DNA from 4 places in the Streptomyces sp. QH1-20 genome. Region 4 is predicted to be linked to each of the others. Evidence: riboswitches for the same ligand, from Rfam matches in the RefSeq annotation. Region 4 holds a riboswitch; each other region holds the start of a gene.

What was found. Region 4 has a riboswitch for cyclic di-AMP ahead of AB8O64_RS05535 (C40 family peptidase). Riboswitches for the same ligand answer to the same signal wherever they lie in the genome.
Positions count from the first base shown of each region.
Region 1: it holds a riboswitch for cyclic di-AMP, as region 4 does, so the genes downstream of both, AB8O64_RS03855 (C40 family peptidase) here and AB8O64_RS05535 (C40 family peptidase) in region 4, are expected to answer to the same signal.
Region 2: it holds a riboswitch for cyclic di-AMP, as region 4 does, so the genes downstream of both, AB8O64_RS26915 (peptidoglycan DD-metalloendopeptidase family protein) here and AB8O64_RS05535 (C40 family peptidase) in region 4, are expected to answer to the same signal.
Region 3: it holds a riboswitch for cyclic di-AMP, as region 4 does, so the genes downstream of both, AB8O64_RS14870 (transglycosylase family protein) here and AB8O64_RS05535 (C40 family peptidase) in region 4, are expected to answer to the same signal.

Region 1 covers NZ_CP166299.1:815,925-820,091, reverse strand. Annotated here, with positions in the region: gene AB8O64_RS03865 (hypothetical protein) at 1-445, shown strand, start outside; gene AB8O64_RS03860 (cytochrome P450) at 527-1,726, opposite strand; cyclic di-AMP (ydaO/yuaA leader) riboswitch at 2,261-2,437, shown strand; gene AB8O64_RS03855 (C40 family peptidase) at 2,441-2,914, shown strand; gene AB8O64_RS03850 (rodlin) at 3,259-3,669, shown strand; gene AB8O64_RS03845 (alkaline phosphatase PhoX) at 3,939-4,167, shown strand, end outside.
Region 2 covers NZ_CP166299.1:5,931,350-5,935,516, forward strand. Annotated here, with positions in the region: gene AB8O64_RS26905 (pitrilysin family protein) at 1-314, shown strand, start outside; gene AB8O64_RS26910 (M16 family metallopeptidase) at 359-1,726, shown strand; cyclic di-AMP (ydaO/yuaA leader) riboswitch at 1,994-2,147, shown strand; gene AB8O64_RS26915 (peptidoglycan DD-metalloendopeptidase family protein) at 2,161-2,964, shown strand; gene AB8O64_RS26920 (GntR family transcriptional regulator) at 3,215-3,943, shown strand; gene AB8O64_RS26925 (HPr family phosphocarrier protein) at 4,114-4,167, opposite strand, start outside.
Region 3 covers NZ_CP166299.1:3,315,255-3,319,421, reverse strand. Annotated here, with positions in the region: gene AB8O64_RS14880 (cytochrome P450) at 1-54, shown strand, start outside; gene AB8O64_RS14875 (transglycosylase family protein) at 170-1,249, shown strand; cyclic di-AMP (ydaO/yuaA leader) riboswitch at 1,509-1,691, shown strand; gene AB8O64_RS14870 (transglycosylase family protein) at 1,696-2,427, shown strand; gene eno (phosphopyruvate hydratase) at 2,710-3,990, shown strand; gene AB8O64_RS14860 (septum formation initiator family protein) at 4,162-4,167, shown strand, end outside.
Region 4 covers NZ_CP166299.1:1,230,811-1,234,977, reverse strand. Annotated here, with positions in the region: gene AB8O64_RS05545 (helix-turn-helix domain-containing protein) at 1-850, opposite strand, end outside; gene AB8O64_RS05540 (ATP-binding protein) at 1,116-1,544, shown strand; gene AB8O64_RS05535 (C40 family peptidase) at 1,903-2,373, opposite strand; cyclic di-AMP (ydaO/yuaA leader) riboswitch at 2,377-2,573, opposite strand; gene AB8O64_RS05530 (hypothetical protein) at 2,883-3,191, opposite strand; gene AB8O64_RS05525 (ATP-dependent Clp protease proteolytic subunit) at 3,198-3,833, opposite strand; gene AB8O64_RS05520 (dienelactone hydrolase family protein) at 4,033-4,167, shown strand, end outside.

The DNA of each region.
Region 1 (4,167 bases), 410 kb from region 4:
GCCGGCCGCCCAGTCCGTCGGCGTCATCGGCGACGACGGCTTCTCCCTCGCCTACGCCAAGGGCGGCGCGGTGCTGTGGCTGACCGTCGACCGAGGCACGCTGACCGAGGCGAACTGCGCGGAGGGCTCCGTCTTCGGTACGGGCGGCGGAGAGGTGACCTGCGAGCGGGAGGGCCGCACGTGGTACCGCTCCACGGCGGGCTCTCATGAGTACGCCCTGGCCCGGGACGGTTACGTGGTCCGGCTCAGTGCGGCCCGCGACGCGGTGAGCCGCGACGTCCTGCGCGGCGCCGCCGAGGCCGCCCACCCGGCGAACGACCAGGAACTGGACGCGGTGCTCCCGCCGCTGCGCGAGCGGGGCGGCGTGCAGCCGGACGAGCGGGGCGACATCTTCCCGGGCCGCGAGGTGCCCGACAGCCGCCCGCCCGCCGGTGCGGGCGGCTGAGGCGCCCGGCACGGCAGTGGCCCGGACCCGTCGGTCTCCGACGGGTCCGGGCCATCCGTATGTCCGCCCCGGGAAGCCGCGCTACCGCTGCGGCGTGAACCTCACGGGCAGGGTGAGCAGCCCGCGCAGCGCCATGCTGGGACGCCAGGTGAGAGCGGCGGGGTCGATGTCGAAGGCGAGGTCCGGGCAGCGCTCCAGCAGGGCCTTGAGGGCGATGGCCGCCTCCATCCGGGCGAGCGGGGCACCGATGCAGTGGTGGATACCGTGGCCGAAGGCCAGGTGCCCACGGGACTCGCGGCGGATGTCGAAGCGGTCGGGCTCGGGGAAGTGCCGGGGATCGCGGGCCGCCGCGGCGAGCACGACGATCACCGGTTCCCTGGCGGGGATGGTGGTGCCGCCGATCTCCACCGGCTCGGCGGTGTAGCGGAAGGCGCACCGCTCCACCGGGCAGTCGTAGCGGAGCATCTCCTCGATCGCGCCGTCGAGCAGGGACCAGTCGGCGCGCAGCGCCGCCAGCTGGTCGGGGTGGCGCAGCAGCTCGTGGACGCCGCTGGAGATGAGGTTGACGGTGGTCTCGTGGCCGGCGACGAGCAGAACGAAGGCCATGCCCAGCAGTTCGTCGGACGAGAGCCGGTCGCCGTCGTCGTCCGTGGCGGTGGTCAGGGCGCTGAGGAGATCGTCGCCGGGGTCCTGCCGCTTGGCCTCGATGAGCGACACGAAGTACGCGGTCATCGCCTGGGCGGCGGCACCGGCGGCCTCCGGGCTGCTGGGGAGGACGACCTCGTTGGACCACTCGCGGAAGGCGGCGCGGTCACCGACGGGCACCCCGAGCAGTTCGCAGATGACCGTCAGCGGCAGCGGCAGCGCGAAGGAGTCCACGAGGTCGGCGCGGCCGAGCGGCAGCATCGCGTCCAGGAGTTCGCCGGTCCACCGCGCGATGCGGGGGCGCAGCTCCTCGATGCGGCGCGGGGTGAATTCCTTGGCGACGAACTTGCGCAGACGCGTGTGGTGCGGCGGGTCGACCTGGAGCATGTTCAGCCCGATCGCGTAGCCGCCGTCGTCCTCCCAGTCCGGCGAGTAGCGGATGTCGTTGCGCAGCCGGGGGTCCGTCAGGGCGGCCCGGGCCTCGTCGTTGCCGACGATCAGCCAGGACTCGCGTCCGTCGGGGGTCCGCACCCGATGGACGGGACCCCGCTCCCGCAGGCTCGCGTAGAGCGGATACGGGTCCTTGGTGAAGTCCGTGCCGGCGGGTGTGAGGTCCTCGAGGGTTGGCGTGGACACAGGCGTTCCCTTCGTCGTCCGGGGCATGACCGGAGATCAAGCGGGGGCTGTTCCCCACTTAATGGGTCGACCGTAGCATCAAGTGGGGAGCTGTCCACGCTTCGGGGGTGAGTGAAGGATCCGTGGTCGCCACAGTCGAACGCGAGGGCCCCGGCCGCTCACCACCCGTCAGTCCGCCCTGGCCGCGGATAATGCGGAGGCTGTCATTCAGTCATCGGGCGGGGCGGCCCCACGGAACCGGCGGGCGTGCGCGTGGGACCGCCCTCCCGGTGCCCGGCGGGTATCGGCCGCGACCGCCGGTAACTCCCTTGATATCCAGCCGCTTTCAGGCGTCGATCGACGCCGATTTCCGCTGTACGGGGGCTGTTGACAGGGGTTCGGGCGGGGTGAAATCAGCCCCCGGTTCCTTGGGGCGACGCGAAGTGAACAAGTTCACAGAAGGCCGTTTGGGCTCTGATTTTCAGCTGTTGATGATGCAGGATCTCTGCTCGAACACAAGAACCCGTCACAGAGGCGGGCGACCCGGGCGGACGCCGAGTCCTGCCGCCGTCCGGGTGCAGATACAGATCAAGGATCGGCAGGAGCGGGAGACCCAAGCACGACGAACCACGATGGCAGTGGTTCTTGGGGTGAAGCCACGTATGTGGCCGGGCAACTTTGTCAGCCCGAACCCGACAGGTCACCTTTCGTAGGCGGATGACGAAGGGCTTTGGCATGTCTGCGTTCCCTGGCATACCTGCACTGCTTTCCCGGGCCGGAACCGCATCGGTTCTGACCGCAGCCACCGTCACCGCGTCGATGCTGATCCCGACACTGGCAACCGACGCACAGGCGGCGACTCCGGGAACGAAGGCGCTGCAGATCGCGGCCTCGAAGAAGGGGTCGCCGTATCAGTACGGCGCCACCGGTCCGAACCGTTTCGACTGCTCGGGCCTGACGCTGTACGCCTTCAAGAAGGCGGGCAAGGCACTGCCGCGCACCGCGGCTTCGCAGTACAACAAGACCAGGCATCTTTCGGCCGGCTCGCGTCAGCCGGGCGACCTGGTGTTCTTCCACTCGGGCAGCAACGTCTACCACGTGGGGATCTACGCCGGGAAGAATCAGATCTGGCACTCTCCGAAGCCGGGCAAGTCCGTGCGGCTGGAGAAGATCTGGACGAACAGTGTCTGGTACGGCCGCGTCAAGTAGCCCTTGAGGCTGTTCAAAAGCCCGCCCGGACGCTCTTGTGGGGGCACAGTCCGGGCGGGCTGACGGCTGCGGAGGCACCGCTGCGCGCAGCACGCTACCAGCCGAATCCGAAACACCCGGGTGCCGTCACCCCATTGGTCGCCCCGGAAGTGCGCCACGCGTGCGTGCGCAATTACCTGCCCGCTCTCCCGGGCGGGTCGGTGGCCGTTTGCCGCCTGCCTTTCGATGGCGCCGCTCATGATCCGGCTGGCTCAAATGAGTGAATGTCCGGAACTTCTTAAATCGACCGGAGTTACTCAGGTCGCTTCCTTGTGAGGGGCGCTAATCGATCGAAAGGCATGGACGTGCTCAAGAAGGTACTCGCCACGACCGCGATGACGGTTTCCGCGGTCGGCGCCATCACCGCTCCCGCGATGGCGATCGGCAACGACAACGGTGACGTCGCCAATGGCAACGCCGCGAAGACCGGTTACGGCAACACCAAGACCGGCGGCGAGCAAAGCCCGCAGATGAGCCTGATCCAGGGCACGCTCAACAAGCCGTGCCTGGGTATCGGCAAGATCGGTGTCCAGTCCCTCATCGCGCTGCTCAACATCGGTATCCAGGACATCCCGATCCTCACCTCGCAGCAGCAGCAGCAGTGCACCGACAACTCCACGATCAGCGACGGGGACGACCAGCTGTCGCACATCCTGGACGAGATCCCGATCCTGTCGGGCAACGGTTCCGGGAACAGCGCGCACGACGGGCACTGACGGCCCAGAGCCTTTGGTGTTCATCCCCCTGCTCCGGGTACGCGGGATCCGGAGCAGGGGGATTCCCGTGTGCCGAGGCAATTGATCACCTTGTCCAACGGGCGGATTATCGCGGGTACTCCGGGCGACGTCGCGGATCGGCCCGGAAGGGGATCACTCCGGATTCACCTTTTGTTGATGTACTGTCAACTCTGCGCTTTTATGGTCCGGGAGACCAGGCCTCGCCGCCGGTCGGTGACGAGGCACCCCCCAACTCCCCTGGAGTGACCGTGGAACGTCGCACCTTCCTGCGCGCGGCCGTCGTCGGCACCTCGGCCGCCGCGCTCGGCGGCTCACTGTGGAGCGCCGCCTACGCGAGCCCGGCCCAGCCGGGCGCCGGCCCCTACGGACCGCTCGGCGCCGCCGACGGCAACGGCCTCCGGCTGCCGAAGGGCTTCACCGCCCGGGTCGTCGCCCGGTCCGGACAGCGGGTCCCCGGCACCTCCTACACCTGGCACA
Region 2 (4,167 bases), 4.7 Mb from region 4:
GCTTCGCCGCCGAGGGGCCGACCCCGGAGGAGATGGAGCGCGCCCAGGCCCAGCTGGAGCGCGAGTGGCTGGACCGGCTCGCCACCGTCAGCGGCCGCGCGGACGAACTGTGCCGCTACGCGGTCCTGTTCGGCGACCCGCAGCTCGCTCTCAGTGCGGTCGACCGGGTCCTGGACATCACCGCCGAGGAGGTGCGGGAGGTCGCCGCGGCCCGGCTGCGTCCCGACAACCGCGCCGTGCTGGTGTACGAGCCGACCGCCCCCGAGGCCGACGAGAACGCAGGAAACGCAACGGAAAGCGAGACGGCCCAGTGAGCGACGCCGCACCCGCGAGCAGCACGCAGACCGCAGGCCCTTCGATGGAGTTCCACCCCCGGCCGCAGCCCGGCGAGGCCACCCCGTGGGCCTTCCCGGCCCCCGAGCGCGGTGAGCTGCCCAACGGCCTCACCGTGCTGCGCTGCCACCGCCCCGGCCAGCAGGTCGTCGCCGTCGAGATCAACCTCGCGGCGCCCCTGGACGCCGAGCCGCAGGGCCTCGACGGCGTCGCCACGATCATGGCGCGTGCCCTGTCCGAGGGCACCGACAAGCACACCGCCGAGGAGTTCACGGCCGAGCTGGAGCGCTGCGGGGCCACCCTCGACGCGCATGCCGACCACCCCGGCGTCCGGGTCTCGCTGGAGGTCCCGGCCTCCCGGCTGTCCAAGGCGCTCGGCCTGCTCGCCGACGCCCTGCGCGCCCCCGCGTTCCCCGAGGGCGAGGTCGAGCGCCTCGTCCGCAACCGGCTGGACGAGATCCCGCACGAGCTGGCCAACCCCGCCCGCCGGGCCGCCGTGGCGCTCTCCAAGGAGCTCTTCCCCGCCGAGTCGCGGATGTCCCGCCCCCGCCAGGGCACCGAGGAGACCGTCGAGCGCATCGACGCCGCCGCCGTCCGCGCCTTCTACGAGGCGCACGTCCGCCCCGCCACGGCGACCGCCGTGGTCGTCGGCGACTTCACCGGCGTCGACCTCGACAAGGCGCTGGCCGAGTCCCTCGGCGCGTGGACCGGCTCCGCCGCCGAACCCCGGCCGGTACCGCCGATCACCGCGGACGACTCCGGGCGCGTCGTGATCGTCGACCGCCCCGGAGCGGTGCAGACCCAGCTCCTCATCGGCCGGATCGGCGGCGACCGGCACGACCGCGTCTGGCCCGCCCAGGTGCTCGGCACGTACTGCCTCGGCGGCACCCTCACCTCCCGCCTGGACCGCGTCCTGCGCGAGGAGAAGGGCTACACCTACGGCGTGCGCTCCTTCGGCCAGGTGCTCCGCTCGGCGCCCGACGGCACCGGCGCCGCGATGCTCGCCATCAGCGGCTCGGTCGACACCGCGTCCACCGGCCCGGCGCTGGCCGACCTGTGGACCGTGCTGCGCACCCTGGCCGCCGAGGGGCTGACCGACGCCGAGCGCGACGTCGCCGTGCAGAACCTCGTGGGCGTCGCCCCGCTCAAGTACGAGACGGCCGCCGCCGTCGCGGGCACGCTCGCCGACCAGGTCGAGCAGCACCTGCCCGACGACTTCCAGGCGCGGCTGTACGAGCGCCTCGCGGAGACGGGCACCGTGGAGGCCACCGCGGCCGTCGTGAGCGCGTTCCCGGCCGACCGCCTCGTGACGGTTCTCGTCGGTGACGCCTCGGAGATCCTGGAGCCGGTCAAGGCGCTGGGCATCGGAGCGGTGACGGTCGTCCAGGGCTGACGGCACGTCGGAGCGATGGCCGGTCACGGCCGGCTCGCTCCGGCAGCGTCCGCATGGCCCGGCCAACTGGTCCGTGGATAAGCGCATAAGGGAGGCACGCGAGACCAACGGGGCTCGCGTGCCTCCCTTATGTCCGTTTTGAAGGAGAGGTTGCATGTCTGGCGTGTGGCGTACGACACAAAACCTCGGTTCTGTTTGTCGATCGAAACGCACCCCGATTAGCGTCAGTCCGGCTGACCGTCAGATGTGAGTCGCATCCGCGGCACCGGTCAGTCATCGCCGAGTCCCCAATGGCGCGAGCCAGGGGAGCCGGGGACCCACAGTCCCTGGGGTGAATCGGGTCCCTTCCCGGAGGGAGCCGTAGGAGACCTTCCTGCTCCGAACCCGTCAGCTAACCCGGTAGGCGAGAAGGAAGGAAAGGAATGGCCACACCCATGGCGTTCATAGGTGCCACTGGCAAGCATCGTCGTCCGAGCCGCGCCGTCCGTGTGAGCGCGAACGTGGCGGGCATCGCCACGCTCACCGCCACCGGTGTGGTCGCCGGCTTCGCCGCTCCGGCGATCGCCGCCACCGACGACGCCCCGCGCGTCCAGGACACCGGCCTCACCCAGGCCGTCGTCATGGGTGACGAGACGGCCGACCGGATCGACGCCCAGGCCGACACCCAGCAGAGCGCCGCCTACGAGGCCGAGGCGCGGCTGAAGGCGGAGGCCGACGCGAAGCAGAAGGCCGCGGACGCCAAGCAGCGCGCGGACGAGGCCAAGCGCAAGGCCGAGGCCGAGCGCGCCGAGAAGGAGCGCGCCGCCCGCGACGAGGAGCGCAAGCGCCTCAACGCCTACGTCTCCCCGATCGACGGCAGTTACGTCTCCACCTCCTACAAGGCCTCCAGCGGCCTGTGGTCCTCCGGCAGCCACACCGGCGTCGACTTCCACGCCGCCGAGGGTTCCACGGTGCAGTCCGTGGGCGCCGGCACGGTCGTCGAGGCCGGCTGGGGCGGTGCGTACGGCAACAACGTCGTCATCAAGCACAACGACGGCACCTACACGCAGTACGGCCACCTCTCCTCGATCAGCGTCAGCGCCGGCCAGGCGGTCACCGCGGGGCAGCAGATCGGCATCTCCGGCTCCACGGGCAACGTCACCGGCCCGCACCTGCACTTCGAGGCCCGTACGGGTGCCGACTACGGCTCCGACATCGACCCCGTCGCCTACCTGCGCGCGCACGGCGTCAGCGTCTGATCGACGCGTCCGGGGCCAAAGCCCCCGCACTCATCGCCAACGCGAAGGCCCCGGCTCCTGCCGGGGCCTTCGCGTTGGGCCCCAACGTGCGTCGACCGGGCGTATCCACCGGCCCGTTGGCCAAAAAATAGCCATGGATTCCCGGCTCCCATCGGAAATCCATGGCTATTGCCATAGAGTCGCCGAACAGTCGTCAATCGGCCGCGTTTCGCGGGGATTAAGGCGGAGGTTCACTGATGCGGGGCCCTACGTGACCGGCAATGGCGAAGCAGCGCGAGAAGGCAGCCGCATTTCCGCGCACGCCGTGTGCGCGGCGATCCGCGACGACATCGTCTCCGGGGTCCACCCGCCCGGCAGCCGGCTCATCGAGGAGTTACTGGCCCGCCGTTACGGCGTCTCCCGGGTGCCGGTGCGCGAGGCCCTGCGCACCCTCGCCTCCGAGGGGTTCGTGACCACCCGCCGGCACGCCGGGGCCTGTGTCGCCGAGCCCAGTGAGCGGGAGGCCGCCGATCTCCTCGACGTCCGCGCCCTGCTGGAGCCGCTCGGCGCCGCACGTGCCGCCCAGCGCCGCACGGAGGCCCATCTGAAGGTGCTGCGCGGACTGGTCAGGCTGGGGCAGGAGCGCGCCCGGGGCGGTCGTACGGCGGAACTGCGCCCTCTGGGCGACTGGTTCGACGAGACCCTCGCCCAGGCCTCCGGCAGCCCCAGCCTCGCCGCCCTGCTCACTCAGCTACGACTCAAGATCGCCTGGGTCTACGCACCGGAGACCCCGCTGCGGCCCGTCGAGGTCTGGGAGGTCCACGGGGCCCTCGTCGACGCCGTCGCCCGGGGCGACGCGGAGCGGGCCCGGGCGCTGGCCGAGGCGCGGGCCGGCCGGCCGCCGGGTGAATACCGGCTGCGGCGGCCGGTGAGCGTGGGGCGGGCCGGGAGAGTGAGAAATCCGAAACAATCCGTAAACACGGTGAGCGCCCGCTCTTAACAAGAATCCGCTATTCAAAGCGCCGTCGAGAGCGAGCGGCGGGTATTTCCGGGTGCGGCCTCGGATCCCGTGCGCCCGCGCAAAACAAACGGGTCCGCACCGGCAAAAGAGCGGGGCCGCGACGGCCTCGATCGGCCGCCGCGGCCCCGCCGGGCGCGATGCGCGGTGAATCAGACGGTCTCCGGGAGCTCCTCGAGCCCCTCGGCGACCAGCTTGGCCAGACG
Region 3 (4,167 bases), 2.1 Mb from region 4:
ATTATGCGTGGTCTACGCACGCTTCCGGTGGAATTCACTGCGCGTATCAGATGACCATACGTCAACTCACGTGACCTTCGCGTGACCTCCGCTACACCGGCTTGTGACTCCCGTGGTCCGTCGCTATGTTCGACCACCATCAACTGAGCCGCCAACGAGAGGCCAACGCATGCGCTCCGGCAACGGTAGACACCGCAGACCCCGTCAGGTACCGGCGATCGTGGTCGCGGCGGGGGTGACGGGCGCGTCCCTCGCCATGCCGCTGCTCGCCGCCACCGGCGCGAACGCCGCCGAGGCCGAGACGTGGGACAAGGTCGCCCGGTGCGAGAGCGGAGGTGTCTGGAGCTCCAACTCCGGCAACGGCTTCTTCGGCGGACTGCAGATGACGCAGGAGATGTGGCAGCAGAACGGCGGCACGGACTACGCACCGCGCCCCGACCTCGCCAGCCGCTCGCAGCAGATCGCCGTGGCCGAGCGGATCCTCGCCGGCCGGGGCCCGGACGCCTGGCCGAGCTGCGCGGTGTCCTCGGGGCTCGCGAAGGGCGGCAAGGCGCCGGAGGTCAACCCGGGCAGTACGCACACCCCCGAGCCGGAGGCGCCCGCCAAGCCCGCGCCGACGCGCGACACCCCTTCGACGCCGTCGACCCCCTCTCCCGACTCCTCCGAGAAGCCCGACTCCTCCGGGAAGCCCTCTCCCTCCGAGAAGCCGTCCTCGCCCTCCTCCTCGCCGTCTCCGTCCTCTCCCGACTCCTCTTCCTCGCCGTCCGCTCCCACGGGGACCGACGAGCCGTCCGGCAAGCCCACCGAGCCGGTGCCCGGCGAGTCCACTCAGCCCACGGACGGTTCGTCGGAGGGCGGCAAGCACCGCAAGCCCTCCACGGACGACCCCACCGAGATCCCCTCGACCACGCCCGGCGCCCCCTCGGGCACGCCCGGCACGGACACGGGCTCCTCCGGCACGCCGACGCCCGACGGCACGGACGGCACGGGCACGGACAAGGACCACGCCGGGACGCCGCGTTCGGACGACGGCCGCGCCTCGCGGGACGGGGGCGCACGCACGGACCAACCGGGCGCCGGCGACTACACGGTGCGCCCTGGTGACAATCTGTCAGCCATTGCGGAGCAGCACTCCGTCGAGGGCGGCTGGTCCTCCCTCTACCAGGACAACAAGAAGGTGGTAGGGGACGATCCGGACCTGATCCAGCCTGGTCAGAAGCTTGAGGTCAAGAAAAAAGCCGGTAAATAGAGCAGACTTCGCGGGGAATGTCCGTTCCAGTCGAAAGTGAGACATGGGTCTCGTTGACTTCTGGTCGGACGGCAGTCATCCGGAGTTTGTTCATGGTCTCTCACCTGCGGAAACAAGGTGTTCCCGCGGGTAACAAGAGGCAACTGTGGCTGGAATCAGGGGTTTGAACCCGTACGCCAGCTGTGTCTAACGTCGTCACCGCTCGCCACCGCGAGCACCACGGTCGCCACGCCGAATCCTGCCGGCGGCCGGAGGGGTCGTCGCGAAAGCGCCGTAGGCAGGAGCGGGGGAACCAAGGTAGGCGCCGGAACGGTCCAGCCGATCACATGATCGACAGGGGCGGGACGGCTTGGGGTGAAGCCGAGTGTGCACCGCACACCAGGCCGGGCAACTCACAGCCCGAACCCGACAGCTCACCTCGTAGGCGTCGGTGAGGAAACCGACTCATGTCCAAGGGCAAGCACCGTCGTCCGTCCAAGGCCGTTCGTATCGTCACGCTCGCCGGCGTCGCCGGTGTCGCCGTCGCCGCGCCCCTGATGGCCGCGACCTCCGCCAGCGCCGCCTCCGTCGACACCTGGGACGCCGTCGCGCAGTGCGAGTCCGGTGGCAACTGGTCCATCAACACCGGCAACGGCTACTACGGCGGTCTGCAGTTCTCGCAGTCCTCCTGGAACGCCGCCGGCGGCCAGGCCTACGCCGACCGCGCCGACCACGCCACCAAGGGCCAGCAGATCGCCGTCGCCGAGAAGCTGCTCGCCATGCAGGGCCCGGGTGCCTGGGGCTGCGCGGTGCCCGGTCTGAGCGCCGGTGGCGCCAAGGCCGACGTCGACACCTCCGGCTCCTCCTCCTCCTCCTCCTCCTCGCGCGGCACCTCCACCAAGTCGCACGCGGACCGCAGCGAGCGTCAGGCCCCGAAGCAGCAGGCCGCCCCGAAGGCCGCCGCCCCGCAGCTCCAGTCCGAGGACGAGGACGACGCTCCGGCCCCGGCCCCGAAGGCCACCCCGAAGTCCTTCAAGAAGGGCGACGGCGAGTACGAGGTCAAGGCCGGCGACACCCTCGCCAAGATCGCCGAGGCCAAGAAGGTCAAGGGCGGCTGGCAGAAGCTGCACGAGCTCAACAAGGACGTCGTCGAGAACGCCGACCTGATCTTCGTGGGCCAGCAGCTGCACCTCAGCTGATCCGGCGGGCCGGCCTCCGCCGTGCCACCGGTGTTCACAGCGGACCGCCCCGCTCCGACGCGCCTTCCCCCCGGGGCGCGCCGGAGCGGGGCTCCGCCGTTTTTGGACCCGGGCGTTGCCCCGTGTCCGGATTCTCCGCTCGGCGAACACATCGGCTGTTCGTCCGATGATCTCGGCATTTGTGCGGTTTTTCGGCTCGCCAGGTGGTCCACCGGCGGGGGGAACCCCCGGAGCCCGTTAGGCTCGGGGGCAGAACTTCAGACACACACGAAGGAGACGCACGTGCCGTCTATCGACGTCGTCGTAGCTCGCGAGATCCTCGACTCGCGAGGCAACCCCACGGTCGAGGTCGAGGTCGGCCTCGACGACGGCTCCACGGGCCGTGCGGCCGTGCCGTCCGGCGCCTCCACCGGCGCCTTCGAGGCCATCGAGCTCCGTGACGGTGACAAGAACCGCTACCTCGGCAAGGGTGTCGAGAAGGCCGTCCTCGCCGTCATCGAGCAGATCGGCCCGGAGCTCGTCGGCTACGACGCCACCGAGCAGCGCCTGATCGACCAGGCCATGTTCGACCTGGACGCCACCGACAACAAGGGCTCGCTCGGCGCCAACGCCATCCTCGGCGTCTCCCTCGCCGTCGCGCACGCCGCCTCCGAGGCGTCCGACCTGCCGCTCTTCCGCTACCTCGGCGGCCCGAACGCGCACCTGCTGCCCGTTCCGATGATGAACATCCTCAACGGTGGGTCGCACGCCGACTCCAACGTGGACATCCAGGAGTTCATGATCGCGCCGATCGGCGCGGAGTCCTTCTCCGAGGCGCTGCGCTGGGGCACCGAGGTCTACCACACCCTCAAGGCCGTCCTGAAGCGCAAGGGCCTGTCCACCGGCCTCGGCGACGAGGGCGGCTTCGCCCCGAACCTCGGCTCCAACCGCGAAGCCCTCGACCTCATCCTCGAGGCCATCAAGGAGGCCGGTTACACCCCCGGCCAGGACGTCGCGCTCGCGCTCGACGTCGCCGCGTCCGAGTTCTTCAAGGACGGCTCGTACGAGTTCGAGGGCAAGTCCCGCTCGGCCGCCGAGATGACGGACTACTACGCGGAGCTCGTCGCCGCGTACCCGCTGGTCTCCATCGAGGACCCGCTGTTCGAGGACGACTGGGACGGTTGGAAGACCCTCACCGAGCGTCTCGGCGACAAGGTCCAGATCGTCGGTGACGACCTGTTCGTCACCAACCCCGAGCGCCTCGGCCGCGGCATCGAGGAGGGCGCCGCCAACGCCCTGCTGGTCAAGGTCAACCAGATCGGTTCGCTGACCGAGACCCTCGACGCCGTCGAGCTCGCCCAGCGCAACGGCTTCAAGTGCATGATGTCCCACCGCTCCGGCGAGACCGAGGACGTCACCATCGCCGACCTGGCCGTCGCCACCAACTGCGGCCAGATCAAGACCGGCGCCCCGGCCCGCTCCGAGCGCGTCGCCAAGTACAACCAGCTGCTGCGCATCGAGGAGATCCTCGACGACGCCGCGGTCTACGCCGGCCGCAGCGCCTTCCCGCGCTTCAAGGGCTGACACCCGGCTGACACCCGGCCGGCTCCCCCCGGCACCAGGGCTCCGAACGGGCGCTGAACGCTCCCGGCCGAAAACCCTCCCGGGACAGACGGCAGCCTCACTACGTCCTCGGCCACGGTCCCGTACCGTGGCCGAGGACGTACGTTCGTTCAGAGACCACGGGGAGGCGACGTGGCG
Region 4 (4,167 bases):
AGTCCAACGAGTTCTCGTGCGAGAGGGCGCGGGTGCGCAGGGTGGCGAAAGCGGAACCGTACGCCCGGAGGTCTTCTTTCCGCTCCAGATAGAGGCTACTCGTCAAGTGGTCGAGAACCACCACATCCAGATCTGCAATGCGCGGAAATGAGAAAATAACGAAAGGGCCTGTGATGCCGATATGACTGCCTGCGGAGAACGGGAGCACATGCAGTCGCACATGCTTCATGTGTCCCGTGGTCACCAGGTGCCGTAACTGCCCCGCCATCACCTCGCGCCCGCCGACCTCATGACGCAGTACCGCCTCGTCCAGCACCGCGCACAACTCCAGCGGACGCTCGCCCCGCAGTACCGACTGACGGGCCATCCGCACCCGCACCAACTCCTCGACCTGCTCCGGAGGTGGGTCGTTCAGCGCCGCGCGGGTCACCGCGCGCGCGTACTCCGGCGTCTGCAACAGCCCCGGCACCACCGTGGTCTCCAGGGTGCGCAGGTGGGAGGCCTCGGACTCCAGGCTGATGAAGTCGAGGTAGGCGGGCGGCAGTCGGTCGCGGTAGGCGTACCACCAGCCCCGCCGGGCCCCCGCGCCCTCACCCGGATCCGCCGACCCCGCGCCGCACAGCGCCCCCAGCAGTGCGCGCAGTTCCGGGTCGGTCACCTGGTAGGCATCCAGCAACAGGGCGACGTCCGAGGGCTTCACGCCACTGCAGCCCGTCTCGATCCGGCTCACCTTCGACTGGTGCCAGCCCACCGCGCAGGCCGCCTCCCGGCTGGTCAGCTCGGCCAGTTCACGCTGGCGGCGCAGCTCCGCGCCGAGCTTGCGGCGACGCACCGCGGGTCCGTAGCGCATGGGTATTCCCTTTCGACCAAGGTGAACACGTCCACATCCATACGTCAGTGTCAATAGACGAGTGCGCCACCCAAATGTGGTCGCTCCCGGCAGAGTTCACCGCTTCGAGCGACAGATATATGCATTTTCCGGTGGATCGCTCACTCTCGGACGCCGACGGTGGCACTCTGTGACGAAGAGCCGTCCGAGATCGCTCCCGGCGTCACCGCGTCAGTTCCTTGGCTCACGCGTCGGAGTCCGGCCTCGGTAGGAAAGGGACAGCGCCATGGCGGATCACCAGGAAGCAACCGTAACCCTGCCGAGCGCCCCCGCCTCGGTGTCCGACGCGCGCCGCTATGTCGCGCGTGTACTGGCGGAATGGGGGCTGGCGGACGGCACCGAGGACGCCGACACGGTTCGGCTGATCGTCTCCGAACTCGCCACCAACGCCGTGCAGCACACCCGCGGCCAGTCGCCCACCTTCACCGTGGACGTCCGGCTCGACCGGGAGGAGCAGCTGCGCATCGGCGTCACGGACAGTCACCCCCGCTATCCGAGAAGGCTGCCCGCCGCCGTCCAGCAGGACAACGGCCGCGGCATGGTCATCATCCGCTGTCTGACCGCCGAGCGCGGCGGCAGACTGTCGGTCACCCCGACCGCCGACGGCGGCAAGACGGTCTGGATCTGTCTGCCCTGGACCGTGCCCGTGCCCTGATCACCCCGCGCGGCTGTGGGCCGGGCGGTGGGCCCCGTGGCCGTGAGGAGGCCGAGGGGTCCACCACCCGGCCCAGGGGCGGCCACCGTGATCGCACGGTGTTCGCGGACAAGGCGGGTCGAGCGGCTCGGGCAGGTCACCGGCGGGCAGGCGCGCCCTTACCCGTTCCGGATCGCTGCCGGTGAAGGCGACCGTGTGCCCGGTCGGGGCCGGCGGCCCCGCGTCGCGAACGAGGGGCCGCGGCACCACAGTCGTGTCCGCCGGCGGCGGGTGGGAACACACCCGTTGCCGCGTCGGCGCACAGGGAGGCGAGGACGGTGGCGGGGGCGGCCTTCGTGGCACGCCACCGCCGGCGCTTTCAGTTCACGCGGCCGTAGCTGACGCTTCTGGTCCAGATCCGCTCGTGGCGGACGACCGCGCCGGTCTTGGGAGCGTGCAGGATCCTGCCGTTCCCGACGTAGATGCCCACGTGATAGACGCCGCCGGCGGAGTGGAAGAACACCAGGTCCCCGCGTTGGCGGGCGGAGCCGGGGACATGGCGGACGCGGTTGTACTGGGCGGCGGCGGTGCGGGGCAGCTTTTTACCGACCCGCTTGTACGAGTACTGCGTCAGCCCCGAGCAGTCGAAGCTGTACGGTCCTGTCGCGCCCCACTGGTAGGGAGCGCCCTGCTTCGATTCCGCTATCCGCAGGGCGAGGGTGGAGACGTTCGCGGCCTCGGCGTCGGGCGAACCGCCGGGCACCAGCACCGAGGCGCCGACGGCTGCGAGGGTGAGGGCCGAGGCGGCCTTGGCCCTGGAGAACTTCGTTGGTCGTTTGTGCGCGGCCATACGCAACCCTTCGTCTGCCGCCTATGAAGGATGACCTGTCGGGTTCGGGCAGGCGAAGATGCCCGGCCGCCGAGGCGGCTTCACCCCAAGGGACGACCAGTGGTGCCGGTCGTCCCGCCGTACTCGGGTCCTCCACTCCTGCCGATGCACTCGTGTCGACCAGTCATCCGGGCGGCGGCAGGATTCGGCGTCCGCCCGGACCGCCCCGCCGCGGTGGCGGGGTCTTGTCGTCGCCTGGATCTTGGCGCAGCCGCGGCACGGATTCCGAGAGGATCCGGTGATATGTGAGCCTGGTCACCTCTGGCATGTTCGGGTGGACACCGGACGGTTTGGCGCCCACCGCTCAACCCTGTTGAGCCGTTCACCTGCGGCGAGTTGATCTCCGCGATCGCCTCGTACGCGCGCGGCTCGGATCGATCACTGCGCGATGTCTACGCAGGGTCCGCTGTCTGCGGGAGATCGCGTTGAGGTGTCGCCCGGCCGGTCGTTCCGGCGCGCGTCCGGGCTCATCAGCCCGGCGTGTTCGGCGGCATGGTGACCCGTGCGGCCCGCCGCTCCCCGTCCAGGACCAGCATCGCCCGTGTGAGTGTTCCGATGTGCACCTCGCGTTCGCCTCGCTCGTGCATGAGCGTCAACGCGTCGCGCAGCCCCGTCGCCGCGACCACGAGAGCCTGCGCCGCCCGTAGCCCGGCGTACGTGTCATGCGCGCGGGCCGGGTTGATCCGGCCCAGGAGATCCAGTACTTCCAGATACCGGTCCACCAACTCGCCCTCGGCGCGGGTCAGGGCGGGCAGGGGTGGCAGTTGGGGCGGCCACATCGCCGCTCACCTCGCGCCGAGCGGCGCGCCCGGGCCCTTGCGGCTCGAGGTGAGCCGGTCGACCAGCCCGTACGCCACCGCGGTCTCGGCGTCGAAGACGGTGTCCCGCTCGATGTCCCGGGCGACCCGCTCCACGCTCTGCCCCGTGTGCCGCACGAGCATCCCCGTCAGCGTGTCCCGCCTGCGCGACATCTCCCCCGCCTGGATCTCCAGATCGGAGAGCTGACCCTGGACCGGTTCGCCGAGGGAGGGCTGGTGGATGAGGACGCGCGCGTTCGGCAGCGCCAGTCGCTTGCCCGGGGTGCCGGCGGTGAGCAGCACGGCGGCGGACGAGGCGGCCTGGCCCAGGCAGATCGTCTCCACGTCGCAGCCGATGTAGCGCATCGTGTCGTAGATGGCGCACATGGCGGAGAAGGAGCCGCCGGGGGAATTGATGTAGAGGGAGATGTCCCGCTCGGGATCCGCGTGTTCGAGGTACATGAACTGCGCGATCACATCGCTGGCACAGGTGTCGTCGATCTGCGTGCCCAGAAAGACGATGCGCTCGGACAGCAGCTTGGAGTACGGGTCCGTCGTGCGGGCGCCGGTGCTCGTGCGCTCCGTGAACTCGGGCAGGACATAGCGGGCCGTGGGTCGGTGCATGGTGGCACTCCTCGTCCGTGAAAAATGTACAGGACGTACAGATCGTTGTGGTGAGCATGGCGCAGCGGGGCTCGGCGCGGCAACGGATCGGACGCGGTTTCGCTCTGGGCGTGAGGGCGGGCGGGGGCCGGCGGGCCCTGGCCTGTCGTTGACCTCAACCCTTGTGCGCGGGCGTCGGAGCAAGGAAGGATGATCCGCCATGCCCACCAAGTCTCTGCAGATTCCCACCGCGGACGGCCAAGCCGACGCTTTCGCCGCTTTCCCCGACCGGGACGGGCGGCACCCGGGGGTGCTGCTGTACCCGGACGCCTTCGGCGTGCGGCCCGTGCTGGAG